3 regions of the Pseudomonas veronii genome follow, and region 3 is predicted to be linked to each of the others. Evidence: riboswitches for the same ligand, from Rfam matches in the RefSeq annotation. Region 3 holds a riboswitch; each other region holds the start of a gene.

Region 1 (7,324 bases), 780 kb from region 3:
CCACTGCTTTCCAGCCTTCCTTCACCGCCTTGTGCTCGGCCTTGCCAGCACCGTACAGCCGACCGGCAATGTCGTAGGTGATGCGCGCGAAACGCAGAAACCCCGCGTTCGGCCGCAACCGCGCATCGCGTAACGCGTCATACCAGATACGCCCTGCGCGCTCCCAGGCAAACCCGCCGATCTTCGTGGCTACCTGATAGAACGCATGGTTGGGAATACCGGAATTGATATGCACCCCGCCGTTGTCCTCATAGGTCTGCACGAAATCGTCCATATGCCCAGGCTGAGGGTCCTTGCCCAGCAGCTTGTCATCGAACGCGGTGCCCGGCGCTTTCATCGAGCGCAACGCAGTGCCTTTGATTTTCTTGGTAAACAACCCTTTGCCGATCAACCAATCCGCATCTTGCGCCGTTTGCTGCAGCGCGTACTGCTTGATCAGTGAGCCGAACACGTCGGACAGCGACTCGTTCAACGCACCGGATTGATTGAAATACATCAGCTTGGCCTCATCCTCGGTCACACCGTGGGCCAACTCATGGCCAATGACATCAAGGGCTATCGTGAACCGGTTGAATAGTTGCTGATCGCCATTACCAAACACCATCTGGCTCGAGTTCCAGAATGCATTGTTGTAGTTCTGGCCAAAATGAACGGTCGCGTCCAGCGCCATACCGGCGTCGTCTATGGAGTTGCGGTCGAAGACCTGATCGAAAAAATCGAATGTGGCGCCCAACCCATCGTAGGCCTCGTCCACCGCCACATCACCACTGACGGGTTGCCCTTCGCCACGGATCAACTTGCCCGGCAGGCTATCGGCGCCCTCGGCGCTGTAGATCGAACGCCGTTTTTCGGCGCCCATGGGCAGGGCCATGTGGGCGGCCCCTTTGGCGGGTACGGCAACCATGCGCAACGAACGGAACGTGCTGTCTTTGGCGCGTGTGCGTAACGCGACTTCCCGTTGCGCTTTATCGCCGTTGCGGGCGATCTGGTCGAGCATGTATGGCGGGATCAGGCAGAAAATCGGGTTGCGATGCTGGCGAACACACATTGGCTGGCTCCATTTTGGCGTGGGGTGAACGTCCGGGTAACCGTTCAAGAATAGTCCTGCCGTGGCGGCTTGGGCCAAATTGTCATGAAGCTATGCTGCAGTAGTGTTAATCCGAGGACTGCGAGGAACTTACAATGCCCCCACGCGCCACCAAAATCGACCTTTCGCACCGCCCCCGGCTCGCCGACCTGCGCCCGTTGCTCGCGGCTGGCCCCAGCCTCATGGAGGCCAGGGCGGCGACTGCGCGTGTCACCGCGGCCAAGGACCTGCAGGACCGGCGCGGCTACGCTGAAGCGTTTCTCGACCGCTTCGTGGTGCCATGGCCCACGGTGGATGAAGCCCTGCTGGCTGACGTACAGCCGCTGCGCCTGGACTACACGCATTTCTCAGTGACCATGTCGCGCTCGAGGCGACTGGCACTCTACGTGGGCGCCAATATCGATGGCGCACAGCATGTGGATATCATCCGCAGCAACGACGCCTGGGCCTACGACGGCCGCCTGCCCATCAGCGCACAGGTGGGTGATGCGCTCTACACCGACAATGGCCTGGACCGCGGTCATCTGGTGCGCCGACAGGACCCCAACTGGGGTGACGCGGCCAACATCGCCAATGCCGACACCTTCCACTTCACCAACTGCTCACCGCAGATGAGCGGGTTCAACCAGAAGACCTGGCTGGAACTCGAGGACTACATTCTCGATAACACACAACGCTGGAAAGCCCGGGCCACGGTGTTTACCGGCCCGGTGTTGGCGGACGACGACCGCGTCTACCGGGGCGTTAAAATCCCCAAAGCGTTCTGGAAAGTGGTCGCCTACCTCAGCGACGACGGCAAGCCCTGCGCCAGCGCCTACATGATCGACCAAAACCGCGAGCTGGGTCAGCTCGACCTCATGTTCGGCCAGCTCAGAACCTACCAGCGCAGCGTGATTCAGATCGAACGCTTGACCGGTATCCGCTTCGCCAACCTGGCCGACTACGATGGTTTCAGCAATGAAGAGCGCGCCACGGGGACGCGAATTGAAGCGCTGATCCAGGGCCCTGAAGATATTCGTCTGTAACCGGACGACCTAAGGCTATATCGCCCCGCCGTGATCGACTACCATACCGCGCCGGTTCCCAAACGGGACTAATAGGGAATCCGAAGCGCGGTACACCGCGCCAATCGGAACTGCCCCCGCAACTGTAGATGCCGAGCCCGCTCCCCCACTGCCACTGGACCCCGTCCGGGAAGGCCGGAGCGTGGCGACGACGCATCAGTCAGGAGACCTGCCGGCCCAGCAAAATCACTAACCGGCGGGGTGTCCGGGAAGGACATCCTTGCCTGCCTCACCCGCAGCGGTCGAGGGCGTGTTTCCGAACCGTACACCCCCTGTTCCAGGTACGGCTCCAAGGAGATTGCCCAATGCTGCCACGCGTTACCGCCCTGCTCACCGGCCTGGGCCTGTGTGCCCTGGCCCAAGCGGCCCCCACTCAGTACCCGCTGACGGTGGAGAACTGCGGCAGCAGCCTGACCTTCGCGCAAGCGCCCGCCCGCGCCGTGACCATCGGCCAGGCTGCCACCGAAATGCTCTATGCCCTCGGCGTGGGCGATAGAGTGGTCGGCACGTCGCTGTGGTTCAACAACGTGCTGCCACAGTTCAAGGCGCTGAACGACGGCATCGAACGCCTGGCCAATAACGAACCGAGCTTCGAGTCGGTGATCGCCAAGCGCCCGCAACTGGTGGCGGCCGAGCTGGAATGGGTGGTCGGCCCGCAAGGCGTGGTGGGCACCCGCGAGCAGTTTCATGAGTTGAAGATCCCCACCTACCTGCTGCCCTCCGACTGCGAAGCCAAGAACAACCGGGTGGGCGCCGACGGCACGCGGCTGGAGCCGTTCCGCATCGACACGATCTACAAGGGCATCCGCCAGTTGGCGGAGATTTTCGACGTGCAGGATCGCGGCCAGCAACTCAACGATGAACTCAAGGCGCGCCTGGCCAAGTCCGTCGCCACCGTGCAAGCCAAGGGGCTCAAGCAGGCCAGCGCGCTGGTGTGGTTTTCCAGCGCCGAGATGGCCAGCGATCCCTATGTGGCCGGTCACAAGGGTGTCCCCGAGTTCATGCTGCAAACGCTCGGCCTGCGCAACGTGGTGCAGTCTGATGAGGAATGGCCCGCCGTCGGCTGGGAAACCATCGCCAAGGCCAACCCCACCGTGCTGGTGATCGCCCGCATGGACCGCCGCCGCTACCCGGCCGACGATCATGCACAGAAGCTCGCCTTCCTGCGCAGCGACCCGGTGACGCGCAACATGGACGCGGTGAAACACAACCGCATCATCATCCTCGACGCCATGGCCCTGCAGGCCAGCGTGCGGACCTTCGAGGGTCTTGAACAACTGGCTGCGGCCATCGACGGCTACGACCTGCCGAAATGATACGAACCCTACTCGCCCTGGTATTGCTACTGATCGCCGTGCTCGCCGGCGTGGCCATCGGCGAAACCGCCATCGCACCGCAGGTGGTGTTGCAGGTACTCGCCAACAAACTGTGGGCGGCCGGCTACGTGCTGGACCCGATCGATGAAGGCGTGGTGTGGAACTACCGCCTGACCCGCGCCCTGGTCGCCGCCGCATGCGGGGCCGGGCTGGCCACCTGCGGGGTGATTTTGCAGTCGTTGTTGCGCAACCCCCTGGCCGATCCTTACCTGCTGGGCATCAGCGCCGGCGCTTCGACCGGCGCAGTCCTGGTGGTGCTGATGGGCGTCGGCGGCGGCTTGGTTTCGCTGTCGGTCGGTGCGTTCGGCGGAGCGATGGCGGCGTTTGCGCTGGTGGTATTGCTCGCACGGGCCAGCGGTTCGTCCAGCGGCACCGGGCAGATCATCCTCGCAGGCATTGCCGGCTCGCAGCTGTTCAATGCGCTCACCGCGTTCCTGATCACCAAGTCGGCCAGCTCCGAACAGGCGCGCGGCATTCTGTTCTGGCTGCTGGGCAACCTCAGCGGCGTGCGTTGGCCGTCGGTGTGGCTGGCGGTGCCGGTGGCGGTCGCCGGGTTGGCGGTGTGCCTGTGGCATCGTCGGGCGCTGGATGCGTTCACCTTTGGGCGCGACTCGGCGGCCTCCCTCGGCATCCCGGTGCGCCGCGTGCAATGGGTGCTGGTGGGCTGCGCGGCGCTGGTCACGGCGGTGATGGTATCGATTGTCGGCTCCATCGGTTTTGTCGGGCTGGTGATTCCCCATGCCGCGCGCCTGCTGCTCGGCACCGGGCACTCGCGCCTGTTGCCGGCCAGCGCATTGGGCGGCGCGCTGTTTTTGATTGCAGCGGATGTACTGTCGCGCACCTTGATCAAGGGCCAGGTGATTCCGGTCGGCGTGGTCACTGCGCTGGTCGGCGCGCCGGTGTTTGCACTGATTCTGATCGGCCGGAGAAACCCTCGATGAGTGCGCCGGTATTGAGCTGCAGCGGGCTGGGCTTCAAGGTGCGGGAAGCCGAGTTGCTGCGGGATATCCACCTGGAGGTGGCGCCCGGCGAAACCCTCGGGATCGTCGGCCCGAACGGCTCGGGTAAATCCACCTTGCTCAAACTGTTGGCCGGGTTGCGTACCCCCGCTCATGGCGAAGTACGCCTGGGTGGCGAGCGCCTGGGCGAACTGCCCCGCCGCACCGTGGCACAACGTCTGGCCGTGGTGGAACAACAGGCCGACACCGACGATGCCATTCGGGTGTTCGACGCTGTCGCATTGGGCCGCACCCCGTGGCTGTCAGCGCTGAGCCCGTGGTCCGAGGCAGACGATCGCATCGTGCGCCAGGCGCTGCACGACGTGGACGCCATGCACTTGAGCAACCGCGCCTGGCGCAGCCTCTCCGGCGGTGAGCGCCAACGCGTACACATCGCCCGCGCCCTGGCGCAACGGCCACAGATTCTGGTGTTGGATGAGCCGACCAACCACCTGGATATTCAGCATCAACTGTCGATTCTCAAGGGCGTGCAGGCGTTACCCGTGACGACCTTGATCGCCCTGCACGATCTCAACCAGGCACTGACCTGTGATCGCCTGGCCGTGCTGGACCGCGGGCGTTTGGTGGCGCTGGGCAAGCCGCAGGACGTGCTGACGCCGCAGCGGCTGCAGGACACCTTCGGGGTGCAGGCGCACTACCTGACGGACCCGTTTGACGGGGCGCAGATTCTGCGACTGCGCGCTTAACGGCAACACCGTTCAAATGTCGGCGCTGTCGAGCCCGGCGAGGCGGCGATGGGATCAGCGCGCAGCACCTGCCGAACGGCCGCGCGCGCTGGGCTAATCCTCGACAATCCTCAGCCAAGGCCATCGCGCCTGATAGCTGCGCGCCTTCTGCGCAAACAACTCCGGCTCAGGATTGATCGGGTTGATCCTGAGCAGGCCCTGCTCCATATCAGTCAAACCAAACGGCGCATACACCTCGCCCGTCGCCACATCCAGCCCGATGCACGTCCCGGCCACCAGGTAACGATCAATCCCGGCGCGCGCGGAGTGCAGCTGCGGATACGGTCGGCCAAACCGCTGGCCATACCAAAGGTGAACGCGCGCCTGATTCTTCACTTCAATTTCTACCTCCAAATCCTCGAACAGCCGCTGTGCAGCGCGAATGACCACGTCTTCGGCCTCCCAGGAAAGGTCCGGGTCGAAGTAAAAAACGTCGTAGTCCTTTACCCCCTGGTCAGCAGGCAGATTCGACTGATGATTCCAAACAGCCTGGAACAGACAGCCCGCGGTCAGCATGCACTGGTTCACACCAAGGGCCGGCAGGCGCGCGGTGATCTCGGCGTTGATGGGGTTGGCCATGGCCAACTCGAGAAAGGTTTCGACGGTCAATGTCATGTTCAATCCTTTGCAGTGGGCACCTGTCCTGGGGAGCCAACAGTACAACAACGCGGGTTACGCTTTCACGTAACGGCCTCTTCTTCACGTCATCAAAATTCGCTAAGGTGCCTCGACACACCGCTCCCCTATTGCCCTCACCGAGACGCCGACCTTGGCCCATTCCCCGACTGATCGCCCCGCCAGCTCCTGGTCGGTGTTTCTGATTTTCCTGCGCTTGGGGCTCACCTCCTTCGGTGGCCCCGTCGCACACCTGGGTTACTTTCGCGACGAGTTCGTCACCCGGCGCCGCTGGCTGAGCGAGCGCAGTTATGGGGATTTGGTCGCGCTGTGCCAATTCCTGCCCGGCCCGGCCAGCAGCCAGGTAGGTATCGCGCTGGGTCTGTCGCGGGCTGGCTACGGTGGGGCGCTGGCGGCATGGTTGGGGTTTACGCTGCCGTCGGCCGTTGTGCTGATCCTGTTCGCCTTGGGCATTGCCCAGCACAGCACGGCGCTCCCGCCGGGTGCGCTGCATGGCCTTAAGGTGGTGGCCGTCGCCGTGGTCGCCCAAGCCGTGTGGGGCATGGCGCGCAATCTGTGTAGCGACGCAGCGCGCATCACCGTGATGCTGATCGCGGCGTGCGTGGCCCTGCTGCAAACCTCGGCGTGGGGCCAGGTCGCCGTGATCAGCGCGGCGGCGCTGGCGGGCCTGCTGCTGTTCAAGCCCACGCCACCGGCCGCGCACGATGCGTTACCCGTGACGCTCAGCCGCCGCGCGGGGGCGATGTGGTTGTCGCTGTTTGTGCTGGTGTTGGCCGGCCTGCCGATCCTGGCCCAACTGATCCCCAATCAGGGCCTGGCGATGACCGACGCGTTCTACCGCAGCGGCTCGCTGGTGTTCGGCGGCGGCCACGTGGTGCTGCCGCTGCTGCAGGCCGAAGTCGTGCCCACCGGCTGGGTGAGCAACGATGTCTTCCTCGCCGGCTATGGCGCCGCCCAGGCCATGCCCGGCCCCTTGTTCACCTTCGCCGCGTTCCTCGGCGCGTCGATGAGCCAGGCCCCGAGCGGCTGGCTCGGCGGCCTGCTCTGCCTGCTGGCCATCTTCGCCCCGTCGTTTTTACTGGTGCTCGGCGCACTGCCCTTCTGGGAAAGCCTGCGCCGCAGCCCGCGCACCCAGGCCGCCCTTGCGGGCGTGAACGCTGCGGTGGTGGGGCTGTTGCTGGCGGCGCTGTACCAGCCGGTATGGACCAGTGCGATCTTCAGCGCACGGGATTTCGGCCTGGCCCTGGTCGGCCTGGTGGCGTTGATGGTGTGGAAGCTGCCACCGTGGCTGGTGGTTGTCGGAAGCGGCGCGCTCGGATGGTTATTGAGTCTTGCCCTGTAACACGTCCACCGCGCCTTGCTGCTTGACCTGTCCGAAGACCTCGGCGGCTGACGACTAGCCCTTCAACTCACTCGC
Region 2 (7,324 bases), 1.0 Mb from region 3:
AGAGTTCGCCGGTCGCTGAAGACGTGCTGTTCCGCGCGCTGGGCCTGGTCGGTACGCCTTATCGTTGGGGCGGCAATACGCCGGACTCCGGTTTCGATTGCAGCGGGTTGATCGGGTTTGTCTACCGTGATGCCGCGGGTATCTCTCTGCCGCGCACCACGCGCGAACTGATCGTGATGCGCGCCCAGGACGTCAGCGCACAGAACCTGCAAACCGGTGACCTGCTGTTCTTCGCCACGGGTGGCGGCTCGCAGGTCAGCCACGCCGGGATCTATGTCGGCGAAGGGCGCTTTGTGCATGCGCCGCAGACGGGCGGTACGGTGAAGCTGGACACCTTGTCCAAAGCCTACTGGCAGAACGCCTACCTGAGCGCCAAGCGCGTGTTGCCGGCTGAGCACTTGGCCCGCAACCCCTAAGCCAAACCAGGATCCAAATGTGGGAGGGAGCTTGCTCCCGATGAGGGCGTGTCAGTCCATGCATTCAGTGACTGACCCACCGCTATCGTGGGCAAGACGAATCGTCGCACCGCCCCTCCCACATTTGTAATAGTTACTTAGCCGCAGAAACCCGCCACACCTTATTCCCCACATCGTCCGCCACCAGCAAGTCGCCCTGCTTGTCGATGACCACGCCAACCGGTCGTCCCATGGCTTGTTCTTCGCTGTTGAGGAACCCGGTCAGCACGTCCACTGGCGGCCCCTTCGGCTTGCCGCCCTCGAACGGTACGAAGATCACCTTGTAGCCGCTGTGCGGCTTGCGGTTCCACGAGCCGTGCTGGCCGATAAACGCACCGTTGATAAAGGGCGCTGGGAGTTTGCTGCCCTCGGCGAAGGTCAGGCCCAGCGAGGCGGTGTGTGGGCCTACGGCGTAGTCCGGCGCAATGGCTTTGGCCACCAGGTCCGGGTTCTGCGGTGTGACGCGTACATCCACATGCTGCCCGTAATAGCTGAAGGGCCAGCCATAAAAGGCGCCATCCTGGACCGAGGTGATGTAGTCCGGCACCAGGTCGCTGCCGATCTCGTCGCGCTCGTTCACTGCCGTCCACAGCTTGCCGCTCTGCGGTTCCCAGGCCATGCCGTTCGGGTTGCGCAGGCCGGAGGCGAAGATACGGTGCTGGCCGCTGGCGCGGTCGACTTCCCAGATCGCCGCGCGGCCTTGTTCCGCTTCCAGGCCGTTCTCGGCGACGTTGCTGTTGGAACCGACGCTCACATACAACTTGCTGCCGTCCTTGCTGGCCACCACGTTTTTCGTCCAGTGATGGTTGATGCTGCCCGCTGGCAGGTCGATGACCTTGCTGCCGGCGGCCTTGATCGCGGTTTCGCCGGTCTGATAGGGAAAGCGCAACAGCTTGTCCGAATCGGCCACGTACAGGTCATTGCCCACCAGCGTCATGCCGAAGGGCGAGTTGAGGTTTTCCAGGAACACGGTGCGGGTCTCCGCGACCCCGTCATGGTCGGCATCGCGCAGCAGGGTGATGCGGTTCGGGCTCGGCACACCGGCGCCGGCGCGGCCCATGACTGTCTGCATCACCCAACCCCGCACGCCTTTGGCGTCGTCCGGCTTGGGCGGCGCGTTGGTTTCCGCCACCAGCACATCGCCATTGGGCAGTACATACAGCCAGCGCGGGTGGTCCAGGCCTTCGGCGAACGCCACCACCTGGGTGCCGGCGGCGGCCGTGGGCTGGGTGCCCGCCGGCCAGCCGATGGCCGGGGCGATGTTCACAGTGGGGATCAGGGTCTTGTTCGGCTCCGGCAGCTGCGGTGAAGGCCCGGTGCCATCGGACACCTTCAGGGTCGAGCTTTCCCCGCAGGCGGCGAGGGTGCCCGCGAGCATGATCAGTAAGGCGAGTCTTGTTTTATGCATGGTTTTCTCCTGGATGCCTGTAAGGGTAGAGGCGCCCGATGCGGCGATGGTTCAAGTGCAAGGCCAGCTTTAATTGACGCTCCACCCCCAACCCACTAACCTTCGCCGCTTGTTCCAGGTGCTCTGTGACCCACGGGTCGACTGAGTGAAACAGGGAAGCCGGTGAGTGAGCGCACTTGTACACAGTGCTGCCGCGATTCCGGCGCTGCCCCCGCAACGGTAAATGAGTCAAGACGGTGCTGTTTGCCACTGTATCGCCCGCGATATGGGAAGGCGCGCCGTCGGCGTGCGCTCTAGCGCGCCACTCATGAGCCCGGAGACCGGCCTGGATCATCCAACAGCATCACGGTGGGCGATGCTTGGCTGTCTGTTGTTGTTTTTTCCTGCCCGCCGTTTTTTGTCCAGCCCCAACGGAGAGCTGCCATGACCGATTCCCCCGAGCGCGACGAACGCCATCTGGCGCGCATGCTGCGCAAAAAAGCCGTGATCGATGAACGCATCGCCAATTCCCCGAACGAATGCGGCTTGCTGTTGGTGCTGACCGGCAACGGCAAAGGCAAGAGTAGCTCGGCGTTTGGCATGCTGGCCCGCGCCATGGGCCACGGCATACAGTGCGGCGTGGTGCAGTTCATCAAGGGGCGCAACAGCACCGGCGAAGAACTGTTCTTCCGCCGTTTCCCCGAGCAAGTGCGTTTCCATGTAATGGGCGAGGGCTTTACCTGGGAAACCCAGGACCGCCAGCGCGACATCGCGGCCGCCGAGGCCGCCTGGGCGGTGTCCCGCCAATTGCTGCAAGACCCGAGCATCGGCCTGGTGGTGCTGGATGAGCTGAACATCGCGCTCAAGCACGGCTACCTCGACCTCGATCAAGTCCTCAGCGACCTGCAGGCCCGCCCGCCGATGCAGCACGTGGTGGTCACCGGCCGTGGCGCCAAGCCTGAACTGATCGAAATGGGCGACACCGTCACCGACATGGGCATGCTCAAGCATGCGTTCCAGGCCGGTATCAAGGCACAGAAAGGCGTCGAACTTTGAATCAGCCCCGCCATTGCCCGGCTGTCTTGATCGCCGCACCGGCGTCCGGCCAGGGCAAAACCACGGTCACCGCCGCGCTGGCGCGCTTGCACCGCAACCTGGGGCGCAAGGTGCGTGTGTTCAAATGCGGCCCGGACTTCCTCGACCCAATGATCCACGAGCGCGCCAGCGGTGCGCCGGTGTATCAATTGGACATGTGGATGGTGGGTGAGCAGGAAAGTCGCCGCCTACTGTGGGAAGCAGCGGGGGAGGCGGACCTGATCCTGATCGAAGGCGTGATGGGGCTGTTCGACGGCACACCTTCCAGCGCCGACCTGGCGCGGCACTTCGGTGTGCCGGTGCTCGGCGTGATCGATGGCACGGCCATGGCGCAGACCTTCGGCGCCCTGGCCCTCGGCCTGGCACGCTATCAGCCGGACTTGCCGTTCGCCGGCGTGCTGGCCAACCGCGTCGGCACCCTGCGCCATGCGCAATTGCTCGAAGGCAGCCTCACCGAAGGCCTGCGCTGGTATGGCGCGTTGTCCCGCGAGACTGCTATCGAATTACCCAGTCGCCACCTGGGCCTGGTGCAAGCCAGCGAACTGAATGACCTCGACCTGCGCCTGGACGCCGCCGCCCAAGCGTTGGGCAGCAGTTGCGAGGTTGCGTTGCCGCCGCCGGTCACCTTTGCCGCACCGCCGGTAACCCGCGCCGAACCGTTGCTGGCTGGCGTGCGGATCGCCGTCGCGCGTGACGAAGCCTTCGCCTTCACTTACGGTGCCAGCCTCGATCTGCTGCGGGCGATGGGCGCCGAGTTGAGCTTCTTCTCGCCGATCCATGATCGCCAATTGCCAGACGCCGACAGCCTCTATCTGCCCGGTGGTTACCCGGAATTGCATCACCAGGCGCTGTCGGAAAACACCGCGATGCTGGAGGCGATCCGTGCCCATCACGCTGCCGGCAAACCGCTGCTCGCCGAGTGTGGCGGCATGCTCTATCTACTGGACTCGCTCACCGATGTCGACGGCCTCCGCGCCGGACTGGTCGGCCTGCTGCAGGGCGCTGCGGTGATGCAAAAGAAGCTCGCGGCGCTGGCTCTGCAAAGCGTCGAATTGCCCGAGGGCGTGTTGCGTGGGCACACCTATCACCACTCGCTGACCAGCACCGACTGGGTGCCCATTGCCCGTGGCGTGAGCCCCAATGGCGGGCGCGGGGCCGAGGCGGTGTATCGACAGGGGCGGCTGACCGCTTCCTACGTTCACTTCTACTTCCCCTCCAACCCCCGGGCCGTGGCCGCTCTGTTTGCGCCCGAGCGAGTCGCACCGCACGCTGCGCCACAGCACGAATCCACGGTGGAAGCGGGCTTGCCCGCGATAGGCTCATGACCGACAACGCTTTCCCCCAGGCCGAGCGCGACGCCGTCTACCGTGCCATCGCCGAACGCCGTGACATGCGTCACTTCAGCGGCGGTGACGTGGCTCCCGAACTGCTGCAGCGCTTGCTCCAGGCCGCACACCAGGCGCCGAGCGTCGGCTTGATGCAGCCGTGGCGTTTTATCCGCATCAGCGACCGCCCATTGCGTGGGCGGATTCAACAGTTGGTGGAGGAAGAACGCATACGCACCGCCGAGGCCTTGGGCGAGCGTTCCGATACGTTCATGAAGCTCAAGGTCGAAGGCATCCACGACTGCGCCGAAGTGCTGGTGGCGGCGCTGATGGATGAGCGCGAGCGACATATCTTCGGCCGGCGTACCTTGCCGGAAATGGACATGGCCTCGCTGTCCTGCGCGATCCAGAATCTGTGGCTGGCCGCGCGGGTCGAAGGGCTGGGCATGGGTTGGGTGTCGTTGTTCGAACCGCAGGCCCTGGCCGACCTGCTGGGCTTGCCGCCCGGCGCGAAACCCTTGGCGGTGTTGTGCCTGGGGCCGGTCGAAGCGTTCTATCCGGCACCGATGTTGCAGCTCGAAGGCTGGGCCGAACCGCGCCCGCTGAGCGACATGTTGTATGAAAATACCTGGGGAGTGCGTCAATGAGTGTGGCCTTGCTGTGTGTCGCTGCGGTGGCGCTGGATGCGCTGCTGGGCGAGCCCAGGCGCTGGCATCCGCTGGTGGCGTTCGGCAACTTCGCCGCGCGCATCGAGCAGCGTTTCAACAGCGGTGGCCGTGGCTGGCGCAGCCATGGCGTGACCGCCTGGTTTATTGCGGTGGTGCCGTTGACGCTGTTGGCCACCGCGTTGTCGTGGGCGCCTTACATCGGCTGGGTGCTGGAGATCCTCGCGTTGTACTGTGCCCTCGGCATGCGCAGTCTCGGCGAGCACGTGATCCCGGTGGCCCAGGCCCTGCGCGGTGATGACCTGGACGAAGCCCGGCGGCGCGTGAGTTACCTGGTGAGTCGCCAGACCAGTGAACTGGATCGCACTGAAGTCGCTCGCGCCGCCACCGAATCGGTGCTGGAAAACGGCAGCGACGCGGTGTTTGCCGCACTGTTCTGGTTTGTCGTCGCGGGTGTGCCGGGCGTGGTGCTGTACCGCTTGAGCAACACCCTTGACGCCATGTGGGGCTATCGCAACGAACGCTTCGAGCGTTTCGGATGGGCGGCGGCCAGGATCGACGATGTACTGAACTATATTCCGGCACGCCTGGTGGCGTTGACCTACGCCGTACTCGGTAAAACCAGGCTGGCCATCAAATGCTGGCGCCGTCAGGGCCCGACCTGGGACAGCCCCAACGCCGGTCCGGTGATGGCGGCGGGGGCAGGTGCCTTGGGCGTCGAGTTGGGCGGTGCCGCGATCTATCACGGTGAGCTGCACCAGCGTCCGCCACTGGGCGAAGGCCCGGCGGCGGATGCGGACGCCATCGACCGCGGCTGGCAACTGGTGCAGCGCGGCGTATGGTTGTGGCTGCTGATCCTATGCGTCGGGGGGCAATTGTATGCTTGAGCACGGTGGCCGGCTGCGTAAGGCGGCGATTGAATATGGGATTGCCGAGGCCGAATGGCTCGACCTGTCCAGCGGCCTGGCGCCCTGGCCGTGGCCGGTCCCCGAGATTCCGTTGCGCGCCTGGGCGCGTCTGCCGGAAACCGACGACGGTCTGGAGCAAGCCGCCAGCGAATACTATGGCACTGCGCATTTATTGCCGGTGCCGGGTTCCCAGGCGGCGATCCAACTGCTACCGCGCTTGCGCCGGGGCGGCAAGGTCGGCGTGCTGTCACCTTGCTATGCCGAGCACGCCGAGGCCTGGCGTCGCGCCGGCTACGTGGTGCGCGAAGTGCAGGAGCAGGAGGTCGACTTCTTTCTCGACAGCCTGGACGTGCTGGTGGTGGTCAACCCGAATAACCCCACGGGCCTGAGCCTGACCCCGCAACGGCTGCTCGACTGGCATGCGCGGCTGGCCCAGCGCGGCGGTTGGCTGGTGGTGGACGAAGCGTTCATGGACGTCACGCCGCACCTGAGCCTGGCTAGCCAGGCCCATCAGGTCGGCCTGATCGTGCTGCGTTCGTTCGGCAAGTTCTTCGGCCTGGCCGGTGTGCGCCTGGGGTTTGTGCTGGCGGAGCGCAAGTTGCTCAAGCTGTTGGCCGAACAGGTCGGGCCGTGGGCGGTCAGCGGGCCGACGCGGGTGATCGGCCAAGCGTGTCTGCGCGATACCGCCGGGCACACCCGGCAACGCAACCGTTGCCTGGAAGCCGGCCAGCGCTTGTTCGATTTGCTCGAGCGCCAAGGCTTCCAACCCCAGGGCGGCTGCGCCCTGTTTCAATGGCTGATCACCCCTCACGCCGAACGCATGCACAACTTCATGGCCCAGCGCGGCATTCTACTGCGCCTGTTTGTCCACGACAGCAGCCTGCGTTTCGGCCTGCCCGACACCGACGCCGATTGGCAGCGCCTGGAACAGGCCCTGATCGCCTACAAGGACGCGGTATGAGTACGCTGATGGTGCAAGGCACGACGTCCGATGCCGGTAAAAGCACCCTGGTCACCGCCTTGTGCCGCTGGCTGGTGCGCCAGGGCGTGGCGGTGGTGCCGTTCAAGCCGCAGAACATGGCGCTCAACAGCGCGGTGACGGCCGAAGGCGGCGAAATCGGCCGTGCCCAGGCGGTGCAGGCGCAGGCCGCCAACCTGGCGCCGCACACCGACATGAACCCGGTGCTGCTCAAACCCAACAGCGACACCGGTGCCCAAGTGATCATCCATGGCCGCGCCGTGACCAGCATGAACGCAGTGGCCTATCACGACTACAAAGCCATCGCGATGCAGGCGGTGCTGGCGTCCCACACGCGTTTGAGCGACGCCTACCCGGTGGTGATGGTCGAAGGCGCAGGCTCCCCGGCGGAGATCAACCTGCGCGCCAATGACATCGCCAACATGGGCTTCGCCGAGGCCGTGGATTGCCCGGTGCTGCTGATCGCCGACATCAATCGCGGCGGCGTGTTCGCGCATCTGGTGGGCACCC
Region 3 (7,324 bases):
TGGTCGCGGTGCCCCACACCGACAGGCCGAGCTGGCGCAGGTGGTCGCCGTGGTCTTGCAGGTGCCGCTCGAGAATCAGGTTGGCCGACTGGAAACCGATGCGCCAGGCGGTGGTGGTCGGCAGGTTGCGCACGTCGACGCTGAAAAAATTGCGCCCGGTGGGCAGCACATCCAGACGCCCCCGGCTCGGCGCGCCGCTTGGGCCCGCCGGCACGAAGCGGCCGCCCAGGGCATCGAGCAGGCCGCGCATTTCCGCCGGGCCGCACCCATCCAGGCGTGGCGCCACGACACTGCGCAGGCTTTCGATGACGGATTTGACGCCCTCCCAACCGGGCTCTTCCAGCTGTTCCAGCGGCCCCGCCAGCGCCTGCTCGATCAACCGTGCAGCGTACAGTTCCAGGCGCTCGCGGGTATCACCAGCGGTGCGCCACCGCTGTGGATCGATGGTTTGCAACACCGCCGGGCGGCGTCCGGTCCAGGGTTCGGCGAGGGCGCAGTCCAGCGGGTCGAAACCCAGCTCGAAGGCCTTGGCCAATACCCGTAACAGGCTCGATTGCGCGCCTCGGCCGTCGCCACGCGGGATACGCAGCAACGCGAGCAAGGTGTCGATACGCAAGCGGCCCTGGGGCGACTCGCCGAAGATATGCAGGCCGTCGCGGATCTGCGATTCCTTCAGGTCACACAGGTAGGTATCCAGGCGCGGCAGCCAGATCGCCGCGTCGGCCTCGCTGTCCAGCTCAAGCTCCTGGTCGATACGGGTTTCGCGCACCAGCTTGAGGATGTCCTTTTGCAGCTCGCGGGCGCGGCGCGGGTCGAGCAGTTGCGCTTCGTAGTATTCGTCCGCCAACAGCTCCAGGTCGCGCAGCGGCCCGTAGGTTTCGGCACGGGTCAGCGGCGGCATCAAGTGATCGATGATCACCGCCTGGGTGCGCCGCTTGGCCTGGGCGCCCTCACCCGGGTCGTTGACGATAAACGGATAGATATTCGGCAGCGGCCCGAGCAGCGCGTCGGGCCAGCAATTTTCCGACAGCCCGACGCCCTTGCCCGGCAGCCATTCCAGGTTGCCGTGCTTGCCGACGTGGATCACGCCGTGAGCGCCGTAGGTGTGGCGCAACCAGAAATAGAACGCCAGGTAAGCGTGAGGCGGCACCAGGTCCGGGTCGTGGTACACCGCGCTGGCGTCCACCTGATAACCGCGGGCCGGCTGGATGCCGATAAACGTCAAGCCCAGGCGCAGGCCGGCGATCATCAGGCGGCCGTCGCGGCACATCGGGTCGTTGTACGGCGTGCCCCAGCGTTCCAGCACTGCCTGGCGGTTGGCTTCGGGCAGGCGCTTGAACATCGCCTCGTAGTCGTCCAGGCCCAGGCTTTGGTGGCACGGGCGCAGGTCGAGGTTGTCCAGGTCGTTGGTGACGCCACCGAGCAGTTCGTGGATCAGCGCGGTGCCGCTTTCCGGCAGGATTTCGGGCAGCGGATAACCCTCGGCCTGCAAGGCCCGCAGGATATTCAGCGCCGCCGCTGGCGTGTCCAGGCCGACGCCGTTGCCGATGCGGCCGTCGCGCGTCGGGTAATTGGCCAGGATCAGGGCGATGCGCTTGTCGGCATTCGGCACCCGCGCCAGTTCAACCCAACGGCGCGCCAGTTCAGCGACAAAGTCCATGCGTTCCGGCGCTGCGCGGTAGCACACCACGTCCGACTGGCTGCGCTCACTGCGCCAGGCCAGGTCCTTGAAGCTGATCGGTCGGCTGATGATGCGCCCGTCCAGTTCCGGCAAGGCGATGTGCATCGCCAGGTCGCGCGGGCCGAGGCCTTGTTCGCTGGCCTGCCAGGCGGGTTGGTTGTCCTGGGCGCAAATCGCCTGGATCACCGGGATATTGCGGCGAAACGGGCGCAAATGCGGCGCTTCGGGGCTGGACTGGGCAAAGCCGGTGGTGTTGAGAATCACCGCCGCCCCGACCTCATCCAGCCAGTCCTCGACCACCGTCAGGCAGCCGGGCTCCTTCAGACTGGCCACTGCCATCGGCAACGGATTCAGGCCCGCCGCCTGCAGACGCTGGCAGAACACATCGATAAAACCGGTATTGGCCGCTTGCAGATGGGAGCGGTAGAACAGCACCGCCGCCACCGGGCACTCAGGATTCCAATCCAACTGCCAGTCGTTGAGGCACGCATTGGCCTTACGCGGGTGATAAATCGCGCTGCGCGCCAGGGTTTGCGGCTCGGCCCAGGCATAGTCGCGGCCCAGGTAGGCGCTGGCCAGGCAGCGATAAAAATCCAGCGCATTACCCAGGCCGCCCTGGCGCAGGAACTGCCACAGGCGGTCACGCGCTGCGGCATCCACGGTGCTGAGGCCGCTGAGTTCCGGGTCGGGGCGGTCATCCCCCGGCACCAGGATCAGCGTGACCCCGCGCTCGGCCAACGCCACCAGACGCTCGACGCCGTAACGCCAATAGCCGATGCCGCCGTGCAGGGAAATCAGGATGACCTTGGCGTGGCGCAGCACTTCATCGACGTACAGGTCCACCGATGCATGGTTCTGCACCTGCATCGGGTTGGCCAGGCGCAGGCTCGGGTAATCCTCGGGCAACTGCTGGGCCGCTTCGGCCAGCAGCGCCAGGCTGGAGTCGCCGCTGCACAGGATCACCAGCTCGGCGGGGGTTTGCCCAAGGTCGGCAATGTTGTCGTCCGCGACGAAACCGCCGGGCTGGGTCCTGAGCAGGTGCACGGGTTAAACGCTGAGGGCGGCGCGCAATTGCGCTTCGAGGCCCGCCGCGTCGAGGTCCTGGCCGATCAGCACCAGGCGCGTGATGCGCGCTTCGTCGGCGCTCCAGGCGCGGTCGAAGTGTTTGTCGAAGCGCGTGCCCACGCCCTGGATCAGCAGGCGCATCGGCTTGTTCGGGATCGCCGCGAAGCCTTTGACGCGCAGGATGCCGTGCTGCACCACCAATTGGCTCAGGGCGTCGAGCAGCAGGGCTTCGTCGGACTGGGGCAAGTCGATGGAAATGGAGTCGAACGCATCGTGATCATGATCATGATCGTCTTCACCTTCGTGATGATGATCGTGATGGCTGTGGCGACCGTCGATGTGCTCTTCAGAGCCGGCGCCCAGGCCGATCAAGACGTCCAGCGGCACCCGACCGCTGCTGGCTTCGATGATCTTCACCGCCGGCGGCAACTCTTCGGCGACTTCCAGGCGCACGCGGGCCAGGTCGTCGGGGCTGATCAGGTCGCACTTGTTGAGGATCACCAGGTCGGCGCTGGCCAGTTGGTCGGCGAACAGTTCATGCAACGGTGATTCGTGGTCCAGGTTCGGGTCGAGTTTGCGCTGGGCGTCGACCTGATCCGGGAAGGCGGCGAAGGTGCCGGCCGCCACGGCGGGGCTGTCGACCACGGTGATCACCGCATCGACCGTGCAGGCGTTGCGGATTTCCGGCCACTGGAACGCCTGGACCAAGGGTTTTGGCAGGGCCAGGCCGGAGGTTTCGATGAGGATATGGTCAAGGTCGCCGCGACGGGCAACCAGTTCGCGCATCACCGGGAAGAACTCTTCCTGCACGGTGCAGCACAGGCAGCCGTTGGCCAGTTCATACACGCGGCCGTTGGCTTCTTCCTCGGTGCAGCCGATGGAGCACTGTTTGAGGATTTCACCGTCGATGCCCAGCTCGCCGAATTCGTTGACGATCACCGCGATGCGACGGCCCTGGGCGTTATCGAGCATATGGCGCAGCAAGGTGGTTTTGCCCGAGCCGAGAAAGCCGGTAACGATGGTGACGGGGAGTTTGGCCAGTGTTTTCATCGGATGCCCTTGGGGGCGGGCATACGGGACGATAGGCCCTGCGCGACGCGCAGCAGCAGATTTCGTCACCGGATCACCCCGCCCGGTTGAATTGAAAAATCGGTTGCGAGGCAGGTCTCCTGGCTTGGGGCTTGCGGGTCTTGCGACCGGCGCTGGCTGCGCCTTCCCGCCTTGATGGCAGTGGCGTGGCAGTCAGATAAACCCTTCACAGTTGCGGGGGCAGCCGCGGCTTGAACCGCGTTCCCTTCTTAGCTTCGGCCTGGGCCGAAGAACCTCGAGGGTGCAAGGCTACAGGGGCTCAGTCAATTTGACTACCGTCGCCCTGCATGCTTTCCTACACACCTTGTTTCGGGTGCCCTTCACAGGGTGAAACGGGAAACCGGTGCGTCATAGCGATATGACCAGTCCGGTGCTGCCCCCGCAACGGTAAGCGAGCGAAGCGTCACGGCCACTGTGCGTTGTGCATGGGAAGGCGATGCTTTCAGGACTCAGTTCAAGAGCCCCCTCGCAAGCCCGGAGACCGGCCCGAAAAAAATCATCTAACAAACCCGCGGTGGGCGGGCGCTGTTTGAACCCTGCGTGCCTGGCTCGCGGGTTTTGCATGCGCTCGTGTCACCCTGAACCCCTGAAGGGACGCGCCATGTCGATCATCAGCAGCACCTCGTCTAGCACCAGCAGCACCGCCACCCTGAGCCAACGTCTGGGCGCCGCCATCGGCGCGTCGATCCTCGGCGCGTGCCTGGTGTATTTCGCCGGGTTCTCGCATATCGAAGCGGTACACAACGCCGCCCACGATACCCGCCACAGCGCCGCGTTCCCGTGCCATTGAGACCTGCCGACATGATCAAGCGTATTGCGCAAACCGCAGGTTTCAGTGGGCTGCTGGCCGCCCTGTTGTTGACCTTGCTGCAAAGTTTCTGGGTCGCCCCGCTAATCATGCAGGCGGAAACCTTTGAAAAAGCCCCGGCCGCGACGCAAGTGGTACACGAGCACGCCGCCGGCACCGCTGCACACGCCCATGACGCCGAAGCCTGGGAGCCGGAAGACGGCTGGCAGCGCGTGCTGTCGACCACCGGCGGCAATCTGGTGGTGGCGGTCGGTTTCGCCTTGATGCTCGCCGGGCTCTACACCCTGCGCGCGCCGACTCGCACGGCTCAAGGCCTGCTGTGGGGCCTGGCCGGTTACGCGACCTTCGTCCTGGCGCCAACCCTGGGCCTGCCGCCGGAATTGCCGGGCACTGCCGCCGCCGACCTGGCACAACGGCAGATCTGGTGGATCGGCACGGCGGCCTCAACCGCGGCCGGTATCGCGCTGCTGGTATTCGGTGGCAACTGGCTGCTCAAAGCGCTGGGCGCGGCAATCCTCGTGGTGCCTCATGTGATTGGCGCTCCGCAACCTGAAGTGCATTCGATGCTGGCCCCTGAGGCTCTGGAAGCACAGTTCAAGATCGCCTCGCAACTGACCAACATCGCGTTCTGGTTGGCGTTGGGGCTGATCAGCGCCTGGTTGTTTCGCCGCAACCGCGACGATCGATACACCGCATGACCCTCGTGGTCGGCCTGGGCTGCCAGCGCGGCTGCGAGTTTCAAGCCCTGCTGGACCTGCTGAACGCCGCCCTCGCCGAGGGCGGTATCGAGCGCCATCGCATCACCGCCCTGGCCAGCCTTGATCGCAAGCAGGATGAACCGGGCTTGCTGGCCCTGGCCCAATGGCTGAACCTGCCGCTGCACTGCTTCAGCGCGGCGCACCTGGCGATGTATGACGACCGTCTGAGCCACAGGTCCGCCGTCGCCTTTGCCCATACCGGTTGTTACGGCATCGCCGAAAGCGCCGCCCTGGCCCTGGCCGAACAACTCGGCGGCGCCCCTGCGCGCCTGTTGGTCCCGCGCAAAAAATCCGCCCGGGCCACCTTGGCATTGGCCTGCGTCGACTGAAACCGCGATAATCGCCGCTTCCGATCATGAGCGTTCCTCATGCTCGCGCGTTTTTTCACAGGATTTCTCCATGACCGTCTACTTCATCGGCGCCGGCCCCGGCGACCCGGAATTGATCACCGTCAAAGGCCAGCGGCTGATCCGCAGTTGCCCGGTGATCATCTATGCAGGGTCGCTGGTGCCGGCGGCGGTACTGGAGGGGCATCAGGCCGAACAGGTGGTCAACAGCGCCGAACTGCACCTGGAACAGATCATCGAGCTGATCAAGGCCGCCGATGCCAAGGGCCAGGATGTGGCGCGAGTCCACTCCGGCGATCCAAGCCTGTACGGCGCAATTGGCGAACAGATCCGCCTGTTGCGCGAGTTGGGCATTGCGTTCCAGATCATTCCCGGCGTCACCGCCGTGGCCGCCTGCGCGGCGCTGCTGGAGACTGAACTGACCCTGCCGGACATCGCCCAGAGCGTGATTCTCACCCGCTACGCCGATAAAACCCGCATGCCCGCCGGTGAAGACTTCGACAGCCTGGCCCGCCACGGCACGACCATGGCGATTCATCTGGGGGTCAATCACCTGGAGAAGATCGTCGCCGAACTGCTGCCGCACTATGGCGCGGATTGCCCGATTGCCGTGGTACACCGCGCGACCTGGCCGGATCAGGATTGGGCTGTCGGCACCTTGGCGGACATTGCCGAAAAAGTCGCGACCAAGGGCTTCAGGCGCACGGCGCTGATTGTGGTGGGTCGGGTGCTGGCCAGTGACAGTTTCAGCGCGTCGTCGCTGTATCGGGCCGGGCATGCACACCTGTACCGCCCCTAATCAAAAACATCAAAAAACAAACATAAAACACTGATTTAACTAAACAAATACAAAATAAAATGTGGGAGGGAGCTTGCTCCCGATAGCGGCGGGTCAGTCGACTTATCAATCGACAGATACACCGCTATCGGGAGCAAGCTCCCTCCCACACTTAATGTTCAGCGTTAGGTAGGTCGCGTAAGCGGCTGAATTTTAAGCATAAAAAAACGGCGCTCACGGGGCGCCGTTTTTTTGCTCGCAGCGAACACCTGACTCAGTAGTAGGCGTTTTCTTTCTGCGTATGGTCAGTCACATCGCGGACGCCCTTGAGCTCCGGAATGCGCTCCAGCAAGGTACGCTCGATGCCTTCACGCAGGGTCACATCCGCCTGGCCGCAGCCCTGGCAGCCGCCGCCGAACTTCAATACGGCGATACCGTCATCCACCACGTCGATCAAGCTGACCTGCCCACCGTGGCTGGCCAGCCCAGGGTTGATCTCGGTTTGCAGGTAGTAATTGATGCGCTCGTTGACCGGGCTGTCGGCATTGACGTTCGGCACCTTGGCGTTCGGCGCCTTGATGGTCAATTGGCCGCCCATGCGGTCAGTGGCGTAGTCGACCACCGCGTCGTCGAGGAACGCTTCGCTGAAGGCATCGATATACGCGGTGAAGCTTTTCAGCCCCAGCGCGGTGTCTTCCGGCTTCTCTTCGCCCGGCTTGCAGTAGGCGATGCACGTCTCGGCGTACTGGGTGCCAGGCTGGGTGATAAAGACGCGGATGCCGATACCCGGGGTGTTCT

What was found. Region 3 has a riboswitch for cobalamin ahead of cobW (cobalamin biosynthesis protein CobW). Riboswitches for the same ligand answer to the same signal wherever they lie in the genome.
Region 1: another riboswitch for cobalamin. It lies ahead of PverR02_RS21780 (ABC transporter substrate-binding protein); the one in region 3 lies ahead of cobW (cobalamin biosynthesis protein CobW).
Region 2: another riboswitch for cobalamin. It lies ahead of cobO (cob(I)yrinic acid a,c-diamide adenosyltransferase); the one in region 3 lies ahead of cobW (cobalamin biosynthesis protein CobW).

What each region holds. Positions count from the first base shown of each region.
Region 1 covers NZ_CP018420.1:4,777,956-4,785,279, forward strand. The annotation lists gene PverR02_RS21770 (M4 family metallopeptidase) at 1-1,048, opposite strand, end outside; gene PverR02_RS21775 (DNA/RNA non-specific endonuclease) at 1,183-2,112, shown strand; cobalamin riboswitch at 2,148-2,342, shown strand; gene PverR02_RS21780 (ABC transporter substrate-binding protein) at 2,457-3,467, shown strand; gene PverR02_RS21785 (FecCD family ABC transporter permease) at 3,464-4,468, shown strand; gene PverR02_RS21790 (ABC transporter ATP-binding protein) at 4,465-5,232, shown strand; gene PverR02_RS21795 (nucleotidyltransferase family protein) at 5,326-5,886, opposite strand; gene chrA (chromate efflux transporter) at 6,041-7,249, shown strand; gene PverR02_RS21805 (hypothetical protein) at 7,304-7,324, opposite strand, start outside.
Region 2 covers NZ_CP018420.1:5,042,988-5,050,311, reverse strand. The annotation lists gene PverR02_RS22990 (C40 family peptidase) at 1-416, shown strand, start outside; gene PverR02_RS22985 (PQQ-dependent sugar dehydrogenase) at 550-1,863, opposite strand; cobalamin riboswitch at 1,963-2,206, shown strand; gene cobO (cob(I)yrinic acid a,c-diamide adenosyltransferase) at 2,287-2,898, shown strand; gene PverR02_RS22975 (cobyrinate a,c-diamide synthase) at 2,895-4,262, shown strand; gene bluB (5,6-dimethylbenzimidazole synthase) at 4,259-4,909, shown strand; gene cbiB (adenosylcobinamide-phosphate synthase CbiB) at 4,906-5,814, shown strand; gene cobD (threonine-phosphate decarboxylase CobD) at 5,807-6,796, shown strand; gene PverR02_RS22955 (cobyric acid synthase) at 6,793-7,324, shown strand, end outside.
Region 3 covers NZ_CP018420.1:3,995,009-4,002,332, forward strand. The annotation lists gene cobN (cobaltochelatase subunit CobN) at 1-2,725, opposite strand, end outside; gene cobW (cobalamin biosynthesis protein CobW) at 2,729-3,796, opposite strand; cobalamin riboswitch at 3,889-4,088, opposite strand; cobalamin riboswitch at 4,130-4,339, shown strand; gene PverR02_RS18070 (CbtB domain-containing protein) at 4,437-4,625, shown strand; gene PverR02_RS18075 (CbtA family protein) at 4,637-5,341, shown strand; gene PverR02_RS18080 (cobalamin biosynthesis protein) at 5,338-5,730, shown strand; gene cobM (precorrin-4 C(11)-methyltransferase) at 5,801-6,547, shown strand; gene nfuA (Fe-S biogenesis protein NfuA) at 6,801-7,324, opposite strand, start outside.